3 regions of the Luteococcus sp. H101 genome follow, and region 1 is predicted to be linked to each of the others. Evidence: riboswitches for the same ligand, from Rfam matches in the RefSeq annotation. Region 1 holds a riboswitch; each other region holds the start of a gene.
The links. A riboswitch is a leader RNA that binds a small molecule or an ion and turns the genes downstream of it on or off. The one in region 1 is predicted to bind cobalamin.

Region 1 (3,268 bases):
TGCCGGGGGCGGGCATGAAGTTGCGGCCCGCGTCCTCGGCATTGATCCGGAACTCGATCGAGTGGCCGCGGATCTCGGGATCGTCGAAGCCGAGCTCTTCGCCATTGGCAATCCGGAACATCTGCTGCACCAGGTCCAGACCGGTGACCTCCTCGGAGACGGGGTGCTCCACCTGCAGGCGGGTGTTGACCTCGAGGAAGCTGATCAGGCCGTCCTGGGCCACCAGGAACTCGCAGGTGCCGGCGCCGACGTAGCCGGCCTCCTTCAGGATCGCCTTGGACGAGCTGTACAGCCGCTCCAGCTGCTCGTCGGTGAGGAAGGGCGCGGGGGCCTCCTCCACCAGCTTCTGGTGACGACGCTGCAGGGAGCAGTCACGGGTGGAGACCACCACGACATTGCCGTGCTGATCGGCCAGGCACTGGGTCTCGACGTGACGCGGCTTGTCCAGGTAGCGCTCGACGAAGCACTCGCCCCGGCCGAAGGCGGTCACGGCCTCACGGGTGGCGGACTCGAACAGCTCCGGCACCTCTTCCATGGTGCGGGCCACCTTCAGGCCGCGGCCACCGCCACCGAAGGCGGCCTTGATGGCGATCGGCAGGCCGTGCTCCTTGGCGAAGGCGACAACCTCATCGGCATCCGCCACCGGGTCCGGCGTGCCGGGAACCAGCGGGGCGCCCACCTTCAGCGCGATGTGACGGGCCTTGACCTTGTCGCCGAGGTTCTCGATGGCCTCGGGCGAGGGGCCGATCCAGATCAGGCCCGCGTCGATGACGGCCTGGGCGAAGGAGGCATTCTCGGCGAGGAAGCCGTATCCGGGGTGGATCGCGTTGGCGCCGCTGCGCTGGGCGACCTCGAGGATCTTGTCAACATTCAGGTAGGTCTCGGCGGGGGTTGCCCCGTTGAGCGCGTAGGCCTCGTCGGCGAGCTTCACGAAGAGGGCTTCGGAGTCGCTGTCGGCATAGATTGCAACGCTTCCGATCCCGGCATCGGCGGCGGCACGAATCACCCGAACGGCAATCTCGCCGCGGTTCGCCACGAGCACCTTGGTGATCTGGTTTCCCACTGTTCCTCCTTGAACTGGCCTGCTTCATGGGCCTTGCTGCTGGGAGTCTATTGCCTGCTGGCCTGCTTCGGCAGCCGTTGGACCTGCTCACTCACAGTGTGGAACGAAAACCTTTGCCGGGCGCCGCACTATTGTGGCCGCATGCCTACCCCCGAGTTCATCCTGGAACTGCGCAAGTCCATCGGTCACGCCATGCTGTGGCTGCCCGGCACCACCGCCGTCGTGCTGCGGCCGGGGCCGCGCGGGGAGCAGGTGCTGTGCGTGCAGCGCTCCGACAACGGCTCCTGGACGCCGATCTGCGGGATCGTCGAGCCGGGGGAGGACCCGCATGTGGCCGCCATCCGGGAGGCGGAGGAGGAGGCCGGCGTCCGGATCGAGATCGAACGGATGGTCTGGATGAGTCCCACCGGCGAGATGCAGTATGACAACGGCGACCGCAATGACTACCTGGACCACACCTTCCGCGCCCGCTGGGTAGGTGGCGAGGCCAGCGTGGGCGACGACGAGTCTGTCAACGTCGGCTGGTTCGATCTGGATGCCCTGCCCCAGCCGATGGCCGAGATCCAGCGCCGCCGGATCATGGTGGCTGCCGGCAACCCGCCCGAGGTGCTGTTGGGGGTGCAGGCCGCCCTGGACTTCCTGGGCGAGGGCTGACTCTGGTCGTCGGTCTCGCGTGCCGCGCAGCGGACCATCCCGGCCGTCGCGCTACCGTGGTGCGGTGATCGACGGGGGAATCCGGTGCGAGACCGGAACTGACCCGCAGCCGTGAGGTCTCCCGGGCGGTAGTGCCCGCGAGCCGAGTCGGAATGCCCGTCGACGACCGACTCGATTGACCCGTCGCGGCCCGCGGGAGAGTCAGGGGCGCGGCTCCTGGCCCGTGCGCCGCGGGAAGGACCCCGTGACCCGCACCCTGCACCCGATGGCCTGGTGGGCCTGGGCCCTGGGCTGCGCCGTGGCGGTCAGCACCCTCTACAACCCGCTGCTGGTGGTGCTGGTGGTGGCCGCGGTGTGGGCGGTGGTGCTGAACCGGCGCACCCGGGCACCCTGGGCCAAGGCGGCCGGCGCGTACCTGACCCTTGCACTGGTGGTGCTGGGCATCCGGGTCTTCTTCCAGATCCTGCTGGGCATCAACCGCACCGGTCAGGTGCTGTTCACCCTGCCCCAGCTGCAACTGCCCGGCTGGGCGGCCGGTCTGCGGATCGGCGGCCCGGTCACCCTCGACGGCCTGCTGTACACCCTCTACGACTCGCTGCGGCTGGTGGCGATGCTGCTCTGCGTCGGGGCCGCGAATGCCCTGGCCAATCCCAAACGGGCCCTGCGGGTGGTCCCGCCCGCGCTGCACCAGCTCAGCGTCGCCCTGGTGGTGGCGCTGAGCGTGGCGCCGCAGCTGATCGAGAGCGTGCAGCGGGTCCGCCGGGCCCGGCGCCTGCGCGGTGGGGCCAGCCGCGGCTGGCATGCCGTGCGGGCCGTGGTGGTGCCGGTGCTGGAGGACGCGATCGAACGTTCCATGCTGCTGGCCGCGGGAATGGAGGCCCGGGGCTATGGCCGCACCCACGCCCAGCGCCCGGTGGGCCGCGCGCTCACCGCCCTGCTGCTGGGCGCCCTGGTGCTGATCACCCTGGCCACCTTCCTGCTGCTGGGAATTCCGGGTTCCGGACCCTGGGGGTGGGCGCTGCTGGCGCTGGGGCTGGTGGCCGCGTGGCTCGGGCTTCATCGCTCCGGCCAACGGCTCGCGGTGACCCGCTACCGTCCCGACCCGTGGGAATGGCCCGAATGGTCGGTCTGTGCCGCCGGGGCACTGGCCGTCGGGGCGGTGCTGTGGCTGCAACGCGTCGTGCCCGACGTGATGTCGCCGTCCTCCTCGCCGCCGGTCTGGCCACAACTCGACCCCCGGATGCTGCTGGTGCCCGCGTTGGCCCTGCTGCCACTGCTCACCACCCCGAAACCGCCCAAGGATGCCCTGTGATCACCTTCGACGACGTCACGCTGCGCCACCCGGGCGCCGCGCGGCCCACGCTGGCCAACCTGGACTTCACCATTCCCGACGGGGACCTGTGCCTGGTGGTGGGACGCACCGGTGTCGGCAAGTCCACCCTGCTGGGCGCCATCAACGGCCTGGTGCCGCACTTCACCGGCGGCCACCTCAACGGCGACGTGCGGGTGGCCGGCCGCTCCACCCGCACCCACCGCCCGCGGGAGATGGCC
Region 2 (3,268 bases), on a different contig from region 1:
CCCGACGGCCGAGCAGGGCCGAACCCCGACGGCCGAGCCTGTCGAGGCCCCGTCGACCCCCCTCACCCGTTGGCGGTTGGACATCGCCTATGACGGCGCCCGCTTCTCTGGCTGGGCCAGCCAACCGGACCTGCGCACCGTGCAGGGCGAACTGGAACGCTGGATCACCCAGGTGCTGCGGTTGCGCGAGCCGGTGCAGCTCACCGTCGCCGGCCGCACCGACGCCGGGGTGCACGCCCGCGGCCAGGTGGCCCACGTGGACCTGCCGTCGACGGTGGACACCTCGCGGCTGCAGCGACGGCTGGACCGGGTGCTGGACGAGGACCTGCAGGTGCTGCGGGTGAGCCCCGCCCCGCCCGGCTTCGACGCCCGCTTCTCGGCCATCTGGCGTCGCTATGTCTACCGGGTCTGGGACGAGGTCTCGCGGCCAGATCCGCTGCTGCGCGGGCACATCGCGCAGATCCGCGGCGTCGTCGACGTGGACGCCACCAATGAGGCCGCCCGGATGCTGCTGGGTCTGCATGACTTCGCGCCCTTCTGCAAGCCGCGCGACGGGGCCACCACCATCCGCACCCTGACCGGCCTGCACGCCGCGCGGACCCCCGACGGAGTGCTGGAATACACCGTCACCGCCGACGCCTTCTGCCACTCCATGGTCCGTTCGCTGATGGGGGCCATGACCACGGTCGGCACCGGGCGACGGGACCAGGCCTGGCTGGCCGAGGTGATGGCCTCGCCCAAGCGGCACAGCGGGGTGCTGGTGATGCCGGCCAAGGGCCTGTGCCTGGAGGAGGTCGGCTACCCCGACGACGACCAGCTGGCAGTTCGCGCCGAACTCTCCCGCGCCGTGCGCACCCTGCCCGAGACCCCCCTGGAGGCCCCGTGAGCCACTACTTCACCACCCCGGACGGCCCGGAGAAGCGCCGCCAGATCCACGCCACCATCTGGGGGCAGGAGCTCACCCTGACGACGGCCAACGGCGTCTTCTCGGGCACCCGACTGGATCCGGCCACCAAGATCATGTTGGACGAGGTGGCGCCGCCGCACGACGGTGCCCGGCTTCTTGATCTTGGCTGTGGCTATGGCCCGATCGCCGTCGCCCTGGCCGCCGCCTGCCCGGGCAGTGTGGTGGACGCCGTCGACGTGAACGAGCGTGCCCTGGCGCTGACCAGGCTCAATGCCGACGTGATCGGCGCTGGCGGCCGGGTGCAGGCCCTCCTGCCCGAGCAGGCCGACCCGGCCACCCGCTATGACGAGATCTGGAGCAATCCGCCGATCCGGATCGGCAAGCCCGCCTTGCACGAGCTGCTGTTGACCTGGCTCCCCCGACTGGCACCGACCGGGCGCGCGGTACTGGTGGTGGGCAAGAACCTGGGCGCGGACTCGCTGGCCCGCTGGCTGACCGAGCAAGGCTATGCCTGTGAGCGACTGGCCTCCCACAAGGGCTTCCGGGTGCTGGAGGTGCGCCCGGGCGGCTGACCCGGAGGCACCGCGGCGACGCCGCAGAGCCCCGTGCAGTAGTCTTCGGCGCATTGCCGCCGCTGGGGGAATCCGGTGCAAGCCCGGAACTGACCCGCAACCGTACAGTCGGAGTACCCGGCGTCGGCAGACTCATCACCACCCGTCGTGGTCTGCGGGCGAGTCGCGGGTGGGGGCATCCGCGGCCGCCTTCCGGCCGCCGAAAGGAACCACTGTGCTCACCGCCACCGCTCGCCAGCTCGTCGCCACCGGCGCCGCCGCGGCCACCCTGTCCCTGGCACCACTGGCCGCCGTCGCCGCTCCCCTGCCGTCCGACGCCGCCCACGCCCCGGCCCGCGTCCTGCCCGCCAACCAGACCACCGACTGCCTGGACCAGGGCAAGGTGTGGCTGGTGGTGCAGAGCTCCAAGGGTGAGCTGATGGTCAACAAGTGCGTGGAGAAGGCGGCCAGCGGCACCGAGCTGCTCACCAGCGCCGGGGTGAAGATCACCAAGGATCCCAAGACCCAGATGATCTGCGCGATGGACGGGGAGCCGGCCGCCTGCCCGGCCAAGTTCGACGGCAACTACTGGCAGTACTACACCGCCACCAAGGGCGGGAAGTGGACCTTCAGCCAGGTGGGCGCGGACCAGTCCAAGCCGAAGGCCGGCACCCTCGAGGGCTGGTGCTATGGCAAGCAGTGCACCCCGACGATGCCTGCGCTGGACGGCGCCGCCGGGACGGCCAGCACCAGCGCTGCACCGTCGTCCCCCGCCAGCACCGCGCCCGCGCAGGAGGCTGGCAAGAAGGACACCCCGTGGGCCACCATCGGCGTGGTGGCACTGCTGCTCTGCGCCGGGGCCGCCGCCTTCCTGGCCAGCCGTCGCAAGAAGGCCTGAGCCGCCCGCAGACCCATCCACCCGTCGCGGCGTCGCCCTGCCGATCGTGCCACACGGCCGGGGCGACGTTGGGCAGGCTGGGCACCCGGGGTGATCACTCCTTGCTGTAGGTGACCTGTTTGAGCACCTCGGGCCAGCTGCGCTCCAGCACCCGGCCGCCCCAGACCACCGAGCCGGCCAGCAGGGCCAGTCCGTAGACCGGTGCTGCGCCCAGCAGCAACCAGCCCAGCCAGGGCCGCGACGCGGTCAGGAAGAGCGGGATGATGAAGGGCAGGGCCAGCAGGCCGGTGGCGAGCATGCTGACCAGACTGAGCAGGATGCCCGCCGCGCCGCCGCCCTCCCCACGGGAGAAGGCGTTCTGCCCGGGCGGCGGCTGCGGCACCTGCCAGAAGGCACCGGTGACGGTGCCGACGGCGGCTCCCACCAGCAGTGATCCGAGCGTGCCACCCACCAGTTCCGGCGCCAGTGCCCATCCGTCGGAGACCGCCATCAGCACGACGTCGATCAGCAGGGCGATGGGCAGCAGGATCCATCCGGCGGCCAGCAGCCGGCCCAGTCGGTCGGCCCGGCCACTGACCCCGGCGGAGATGTGCATCCACAGCGCGCTCCCGTCGTAACTGATCTCCTGCGCCACGGCCAGGGATCCCAACAGCAGCATGGAGAAGATCGCCGGGAACAGGATCCCGCGCCCGCTGATCATCGAATCCTCCCCGGAGCCCCCGAGCAGGCTGGGGGCCAGCATCAGCAGCGGCATCAGCAGCACCGAGACGGCCAACACCAGGTGCCGGGGGTCACGACGCCAGTAGCGCAGCGAGCGGCCCGCGATCGCTCCGGCTGGCCCCGAGGGCACCAGCCGGTCCACAACGGAGTGCGCCTTGGCCCGCCCACCGGCACCACCGGCTTCCAGCGGCG
Region 3 (3,268 bases), on a different contig from region 1:
CCAGATCTCGCCGCGGATGGCGGGCAGCTTGGCCGGGTCCATCGCCGCGATGTTGGCGTGCTCGTCCAGCAGCTGCTCCAACCGGGCGATGTCGCCGTAGCTCTCGGCGCGCGCCATCGGCGGCACCAGGTGGTCGACGATCACCGCGTGCGCCCGCCGCTTGGCCTGCGCCCCCTCCCCGGGATCGTTGACCAGGAAGGGATAGATCAGCGGCAGCGAACCGATCGCGGCATCCGGCCCGCAGGCGGCGGACAGCGCCGCATTCTTGCCCGGCAGCCACTCCATCGAGCCGTGCTTGCCCAGGTGGACCACCGCGTCGGCGCCGAAACCGTGCTCGATCCAGCGGTAGGCGCCGATGTAGTGGTGGCTGGGCGCCATGTCCGGGTCGTGGTAGATCGCGACGGGATTCTCCCCGAAGCCGCGGGGCGGCTGGATCATCAGCACCACATTGCCGGCCTGCAGGGTGGCCAGCACCAGTTCGCCGTCGTCGTTGACGAAGAGCTGACCGGGGCCCTCACCCCAGGCCTCGGTCATCTGCTCACGCAGAACCGAGGGGAGGTCCGCGGTCCACTCGCGGTACTGCTCGGGGGTGATCCGGACGTGCGCATCGGTGAGCTGGGCGCTGGTCAGCCACTCCTCATCCTGTCCACCGGCCGCGATCAGGGCGTGGATCAGGGCGTCGCCGGCGACGGTGTCGTCATCACCGTCGATGATCCGGGTGACCTCGTTCTCCCCACCCAGGTCATAACCCTCGTCACGCAGCCGGCGCAGCAGCCGCACCGCGGAGACGGGGGTGTCCAGGCCCACCGCATTGCCGATCCGGGCGTGCTTGGTGGGGTAGGCGGACAGCATCAGCGCGATCTTCTTGTCCTTGTTGGGAAGGTGTCTCAACCGGGCGTGGTGGGTGGCGAGCCGGGCAAGGCGGGTGCAGCGCTCCGGGTCGGCGACGTAGTGGGGCAGCCCCTCGTCGTCGAACTCCTTGAAGCTGAACGGCCCGGCGATGATCCGCCCGTCGAACTCCGGGATGGCGATCTGGGTGGCGGCATCCAGCGGACTGACGCCGTCATCGCTGGCCTGCCAGTCCGCCCGGGAGCTGGTCAGGCAGAGGCCCTGGATGACGGGGATGTCCAGGGCGGCCATCCGCTCCACGTCCCAGGCCTCGTCATCCCCACCTGCGCCGGCGGTTGCCGGAGTGCTGCCGCCGGCCGCCAGGACCGTGACCACCAGGGCATCCAACTCACCCAGGGCTTCATAGAGCGCGTCGGGGGCCGAGCGCAGCGAGCCGGCAAAGATCGGCAGCCCGACGGCCTGCCCGGTGGCGTCGACGGCGTCGGCCAGGGCGTGCGCAAAGGCGGTGTTCCCGCTGGCCTCGTGGGCGCGGTAGTAGAGGATGCCCACCTTGGCGAGGTCCCCGGCACCCGCCACCGGCTCGCGACGGGCCCAACCCCAGGACGGGATTTCCTGCGGGGCTTCGAATCCCTCGCCGGTGAGCAGCACCGTGTCCCCCAGGAAGGCGTGCAGCTGGGCCAGGTTCTCGGGGCCGCCCTCGGCGAGGTAGCGGTGTGCCTCGGCCGCGACACCCATCGGCACGGTCGAGAGTTCCATCAGCTCGGCGTTGGGCTGTTGCTCGCCGCCGAGCACGACGGTGGGAATCCCGGTGGCGGCGATCCGGCGGAAACCCTCGCACAGGTCCTGCGGCCCACCCAGGATGCGCGCCAGGACCAGGTCACACCCTTCGATCAGTTCGGCCATCGACTGGTGGCCGGAGCGGGCCGGATTAGCGAGCACGTACTCGGCGCCGCTGGCGCGGGCGGAGAGCAGGTCGGTGTCGGACGTGGACAGCAACGCGATGCGCACTTTTCCTCCTGGGTGGGGTTCTCGCCCCATCGTCGTTCAGGTCATGCCCGCGGTGAGTGTCTGGCTTGGTGCCCATCAAGCAATGACAAGCACATTCACAGTGGCGGAACCGCCCCGGACTCACACCGGGTTCCTGCGCCGCGAGCGGGGTCAGTCTAGCCAGCCGTCGGGTACCGGCCGCCAGCCCTTGCCGTGCGGCGCCAGCCGCCCGGCCGACCCGACACAATGGAGCCATGCTGTTGCAGAGTCTCGTCTTCGTCTGGCCGGACACGGCCGTCGCCATCGCAGTGATCATCGCGCTGGCGGTGATCGGCCGGTGGCTGGTGCAGGTGGCCATCCGACGGATGGTCAAGCTGTCCACGGATCGCGCCAAGCAGCACCTGGACAAGCTGGGCCGCCCCGGCCAGATCCTGGCGGCCGCCACCGGGATGGAATCGCAGCGGCAGAGCCAGCGCGCCGCCACCATGGGCTCGATCCTGGGCAGCGCCGCCACCTTCCTGATCGTCACCGTGGCGGTACTGACCATCCTGAGCCACATCGGGATCAACCTAGCGCCGGTGCTCGCCTCGGCCGGCGTCGGCGGCGTCGCCCTGGCCTTCGGCGCGCAGAGCCTGGTGAAGGACGTGATCAGCGGCATCTTCCTGATCCTGGAAGACCAGTTCGGCGTCGGCGACGTGATCACCGTGAACGAGATCACCGGCACGGTGGAGCACGTCGGGCTGCGAGTCACCAGCGTCCGCGACGCCAACGGGATGCTCTGGTACCTGCGCAATGGCGAGATCACCACGCTGGGCAATGTGTCCCAGGGCTGGAGCATCGCGACGATCGACCTGCCGATCAATCCGACGGAGGATCCGGCCCGCGCCGTCGAAGTGCTGGAGCGGGTCTGCACCACTTTCGCCGCCGACGAGCAGTACGCGGCCGACCTGATCGACCCGCCCGAGGTGCTCGGCGTCGAGACCATCACCGGCCAGGCGATGACCCTGCGGATCAGCGCGAAGTGCCTTGCCAACCAGCAGTGGGGGGTGCAACGGGAGCTCCGGGAGCAGGCCAAACGAGCCCTGGACGCGGCCGGGATCCGGGGCGCGATCTCCGGCTGGGGATCCGGCTCCACCGCCCCCTGAATTTCTTGGACGCCTGACCTATTTTCCCAGTAGAGCAGATGCCGTTGCGCACTGCCATAGTGGCAGTGGACCCCGATATCCGCTCTATCGGGATAACTGGGCTGTTGACCAAGATTCGACGGACAGGAAGCGGCCCCCAGTAGCCCCTGTGAGATGGTGACCGGGTGACCTCCCAGACCGCCCGTGCCATGCCCGGCGCCATCTGGATGGTGCTGGGCGCCATCGCCTCGGTGCAGCTGGGCGCGGCGGTGGCCAAGAACCTGTTCGGGGTGGTGCCGCCGGTGACC

Region 2: it holds a riboswitch for cobalamin, as region 1 does, so the genes downstream of both, AAEX60_RS09450 (hypothetical protein) here and AAEX60_RS12200 (CbiQ family ECF transporter T component) in region 1, are expected to answer to the same signal.
Region 3: it holds a riboswitch for cobalamin, as region 1 does, so the genes downstream of both, cobN (cobaltochelatase subunit CobN) here and AAEX60_RS12200 (CbiQ family ECF transporter T component) in region 1, are expected to answer to the same signal.

Annotation. Positions count from the first base shown of each region.
Region 1 is NZ_JBCDMW010000029.1:43,606-46,873, forward strand. It holds gene AAEX60_RS12190 (ATP-binding protein) at 1-1,063, opposite strand, end outside; gene AAEX60_RS12195 (NUDIX hydrolase) at 1,205-1,717, shown strand; cobalamin riboswitch at 1,766-1,895, shown strand; gene AAEX60_RS12200 (CbiQ family ECF transporter T component) at 1,962-3,029, shown strand; gene AAEX60_RS12205 (ABC transporter ATP-binding protein) at 3,026-3,268, shown strand, end outside.
Region 2 is NZ_JBCDMW010000022.1:85,487-88,754, forward strand. It holds gene truA (tRNA pseudouridine(38-40) synthase TruA) at 77-886, shown strand; gene AAEX60_RS09445 (class I SAM-dependent methyltransferase) at 883-1,479, shown strand; adenosylcobalamin-variant (AdoCbl-variant) riboswitch at 1,525-1,606, shown strand; gene AAEX60_RS09450 (hypothetical protein) at 1,694-2,356, shown strand; gene AAEX60_RS09455 (hypothetical protein) at 2,451-3,268, opposite strand, start outside.
Region 3 is NZ_JBCDMW010000004.1:68,212-71,479, reverse strand. It holds gene cobN (cobaltochelatase subunit CobN) at 1-1,887, opposite strand, end outside; cobalamin riboswitch at 1,892-2,015, opposite strand; gene AAEX60_RS00960 (mechanosensitive ion channel family protein) at 2,091-2,981, shown strand; gene AAEX60_RS00955 (EamA family transporter) at 3,146-3,268, shown strand, end outside.